One region of the Rossellomorea vietnamensis genome, then DNA from elsewhere that is predicted to be linked to it. Evidence: riboswitches for the same ligand, from Rfam matches in the RefSeq annotation. Region 1 holds a riboswitch; the other holds the start of a gene.
The links. A riboswitch is a leader RNA that binds a small molecule or an ion and turns the genes downstream of it on or off. The one in region 1 is predicted to bind S-adenosylmethionine.

Region 1 (2,203 bases):
AATCTACGCCATACTGATCGCTAAGCGTTTTGGCCAGTGGTCCTGCGATGATAATGGAAATCGTGTTATTGGCTGTGCAAAGATTCGTCGAACTGACTAAACCTGCTGTAGCAAGCTGTGCTCCTTGAGGAGATTTGATCTTACGCGTGGCATGGTAAAGGATCGCTTGAATCCCGCCATTGTGACGAATGAGTTCGACGACTCCACCGATCAGGATGGAAAGGATCACAATCTCTGCCATACCTGTCATCCCGTCGGCTACACTGCCAAAGTAACTCGATGGGGTGAAGCTTCCATCCGCAAATCCGATCATTCCTGCCAACACAATCCCGCCTATTAAGACGACAAATACGTTCAATCCTGCAAGGGCACCGATGATGACTCCAAGGTAAGGAATGATTTTAACCCAATCGAAGCTTCCTGCGTCGACGGAGGATGGAGTCCCCATCGTAAGGACAAAAAGAATCACCATGGTGATGATGGCTGCCGGTAATACAATGAAGAAGTTCACCTTGAACTTGTCCTTCATTTCTGTTTTCTGTGTGCGTACAGCTGCAATCGTTGTATCCGAGATGAACGATAAGTTATCCCCGAACATCGCTCCCCCGATAACGGTGGCCATAGCAAGGGGCATGGAAATGTCGGCTCCTGAGCTGATGCCCACTCCTATCGGGGCAAGTGCGGCGATCGTCCCCATGGAGGTCCCCATTGATAAGGAAATGAAAGCAGCGATGATGAATAATCCAACAATGACCAGATTACCAGGAAGCACGGATAGGGCAAAGTTGACGGTTGAATCAACGGCCCCCATCTTTTCTGCTACACCGGAAAACGCGCCGGCTAATAGGAAGATAAAAACCATGATCATGATATCCGGATGCCCGGCGCCTTTTGCGAACCGTTCAACCTTAGAGGTCAACGATTCTTTACGATTCATCGCCAGGGCAACAACCGCGGCAATGATGATGGATACGAGAACAGGGAATGCATAAAAATCTCCTGAAAGGATCCCCGCTCCAAGGAACAGTGAAACAAATATGATCAAGGGCAATAAAGCCAGTACATTACCTTTTTCTTGGTTCATGTCAAACACTCCTTTGTCGTGTGAAATCAAATAAAAAAACCTCTTCCAACATAAGAAGAGGTTTCATTCAAACGAAACACTCCTCTTATCTTTCAAGCATTACGCTTGCTGGATGTGGCACAGCACTCATTATGAGTCCGCTGCCGAGACATCACAGGGCCAGTCCCTCCGTCTCTCTGGATAAGAAGATATGTTATTCAGTTCATTTAAAATATACTTCCATACTTTAAAGGGTTTAATCGAAAAAGTCAAACGGTAATTTATTGGAAATAAAACGAAGAACCCGGCCACAGCAGCTGGATCAAACAAAAGCGGAGGGAGATTGCTCTAGCAAGGCATGCTTTAGAAATCGCGGGACTTTATCCATAAAAAGGTATAAATTCATAGACAATTGAACGGTCAAGGTCTACTATAAGATAGACAAAAAACATCTTGGGGGATACGGTAGTGGAAAGAAATGTGCGAAATCAGATTTTTACGTTACAAGGGTTTTATCTATTGACCTTCTTCGGGGTTGGAAGTTTATATCCTTTACTCAGTGTCTATTTAAGTGAAAGTGTGGGATTAAATGGGTATCAGATCGGTACCATTATGTCTGTCGGCCCGATCATGATGATTTTCTTTCAGCCGATATGGGGGATGGTCAGTGACACAACCAATAAGCCAACCGTCGTGTTAGGATTAACTTCCTTAGTTGCAGGGATCTTTGCGCTTGGGTATTTATTCATGGATGTTTACTATGGACTATTGGTGGTCGCGATTTTAGTTGCGATCTTCCAAAGTGCCATCATCCCCGTATCCGACAGCATCAGCTTGAAGTATACAAGTAAAGTCGGTTATAACTACGGTAATATTCGTCTGTTCGGCTCATTGGGATTCGGGATCGCCGTGTTCATCATGGGGAGGCTTTCGGAAGGATTCATCGGACCGACGATCATTTTCTACTCTTTCTTTATCTGTCTGGTCCTATCGGGATTCCTATCCTTCCGTTTTCCTAAAGAGAGAGCGGCAGCAAAACTTGATCTAAAAGCCGGGATGAAGGAATTATTCACGATGAAAAAGTTTCTGATCTTCCTGGCCGTCACGTTCCTGGTGTTCGGCCCGAATTTAGCCAATAAC
Region 2 (2,203 bases), 840 kb from region 1:
TATATTGTATAACGTGGTGCCTGACTCTAAGGTGAGGGATGGGACGGTAATGGAGCTTACTTCATAAGAGTATGAGTTCTCCATTCCTCCACCTCCTTTTTTGGTGTTGTTTGGGGTCATGGGCCCCCCCGGTGAAAACAGTTATTTTTTATACCCTCGACGTTTCTAAAGCCACTTCAATCGCATGATCCAGATCCTCGATCAAATCCTTCGCAGATTCCAAACCGACGGAAAGTCTTACAAGGTCCTCGGTGACACCTGTGGCCCGGATTTCCTCATCGTTCAATTGCTGATGAGTCGTGGAGGCTGGATGGATGATCAGTGACTTCGCATCCCCCACATTGGCAACATGGGACCAGAGGGAAATATTGTCGACGACTTTACGTCCTGAATCCCTGCCCCCTTTGATTCCAAAGACGACGATGGATCCCGCTCCATTTTTCAAATATTTTTGAGCAAGAGCGTGGGATGGATGCTGTGGGAGACCTGGATAAGAAACCCAGGCAACTCCGCTGTGCTGATTTAAGTGTTCCGCAATCTTAAAGGCATTCTCCGTGTGACGTTCGATGCGGAGATGCAGGGTTTCCAGTCCCTGCAACAGCAGAAATGCGTTTTGTGGACTTAAGCACGCCCCGAGATCCCGAAGCAGCTGCACCCTTAATTTTGTGATGAAAGCGGCCGCTCCCACATCTTGTGCGTAGCGAAGTCCGTTATAACTTCTATCTTCTTCTGTAAATCCAGGGAACTTCTCATGATTCCAATCAAACTTCCCACCGTCGATGACGACTCCACCAATGGCCGTACCATGGCCGCCGATCCACTTCGTCGCGGAGTGTATGACGATGTCAGCTCCCCACTCAATCGGCTTGCACACATATGGCGTGGCAAATGTGTTATCGATGATGAGCGGGATATGATGGTCATGGGCCACTTTCGCCACCGACTCGATGTCCAGGACGTGCAGGCTCGGATTTCCGATCGTCTCGGCGAATACCGCTTTCGTTTTCGGCGTGATCGCTTTTCGGAAATTCTCTGGATCAGTCGGATCGACGAAATGAACCTTGATTCCGTATTTCGGAAGGGTCGTAGAGAATAAATTGTACGTTCCGCCGTACAGATTGGTGGCTGCCACGATTTCATCCCCTGCACCGGCTATATTCAGGATGGAAAGAGAAATGGCGGCCATCCCGGATGATACACCCAAGGCTCCGATTCCCCCTTCTAAAAGGGCGAGGCGCTTCTCGAGGACGTCGACTGTCGGGTTCATGATACGGGTATAGATGTTTCCCGGTTCTTCAAGGGCGAATAGCTTTGCGGCGTGATCGCTGTTGTCGAACACGTAGGATGTCGTTTGATAGATGGGTACCGCCCTTGAGCCTGTAGTTGGGTCCGGCTCCTGGCCGCCGTGAAGAAGAAGTGTGTCGAAATCGAATGATTTTGTCATTTGGAATTCCTCCTAATTGTTTTGGTTTTGGGATTCTGTTGAACTAAGATACTGAAAAACCGAAGAAGAATAGGTACCTAGGAAGCGAGAAGAGGATAAAATAAAAAACCCTCTTCCTAAGAAGAGGGTCTAATTGAATAGGGTCCTCCTCTTATCTTTCAGGCAGATCGCCTGCAGGAATTAGCACCTTTTCATGTGACGCACAGTGCGTACATGAAGGTTGCCGGGTTTCATCGGGCCTAGTCCCTCCACCTCTCTGGATAAGAGCATTTAATTGTCAATGTGAAAAATTCATGCGTTGAGATGAATTATAAAGGGTAACCAGCCTCAACGTCAAGACCATTTTCAGAATTTTTTATTTTTTAACAGAAGCTGCTATTGCCTCGTTGAATTGAGAAACGATATCTCCCCCATCCTCGATACCTAACGATATGCGCACCACATGGGTGTTGATGCCTAGTTTTTCCTGCGCTTCTTTCGGAAGGGCACGATGAGAGGTTCCAAGCGGATAGGAAACCGTTGTTTCCACGCCGGCCAGGGACGGGATGATTTTGATCCATCCAAGGGACTTGAAGAATGTGCTGATATCGCAGCTGGCATCGAGTTCGATGGTGACGATCGCCCCATTCCCTTTATCGGATAGATCAGTTGGATAATAGACCCTCTTCACCTGCTCATTGCTGCGCAGTTCATCTGCAAGTGTTCCCGCGTTCTGAGCCTGGGTCCCCACCCGAAGTGCCAATGTTTTCGCCCCCCGGC

Region 2: another riboswitch for S-adenosylmethionine. It lies ahead of N5C46_RS17600 (O-acetylhomoserine aminocarboxypropyltransferase/cysteine synthase family protein); the one in region 1 lies ahead of N5C46_RS13420 (Na+/H+ antiporter NhaC family protein).

Annotation. Positions count from the first base shown of each region.
Region 1 is NZ_CP104558.1:2,609,551-2,611,753, reverse strand. Features, by position in the region: gene N5C46_RS13420 (Na+/H+ antiporter NhaC family protein) at 1-1,084, opposite strand, end outside; SAM riboswitch class I at 1,167-1,271, opposite strand; gene N5C46_RS13415 (MFS transporter) at 1,532-2,203, shown strand, end outside.
Region 2 is NZ_CP104558.1:3,450,243-3,452,445, reverse strand. Features, by position in the region: gene metX (homoserine O-acetyltransferase MetX) at 1-84, opposite strand, end outside; gene N5C46_RS17600 (O-acetylhomoserine aminocarboxypropyltransferase/cysteine synthase family protein) at 149-1,444, opposite strand; SAM riboswitch class I at 1,593-1,711, opposite strand; gene N5C46_RS17595 (trans-sulfuration enzyme family protein) at 1,800-2,203, opposite strand, start outside.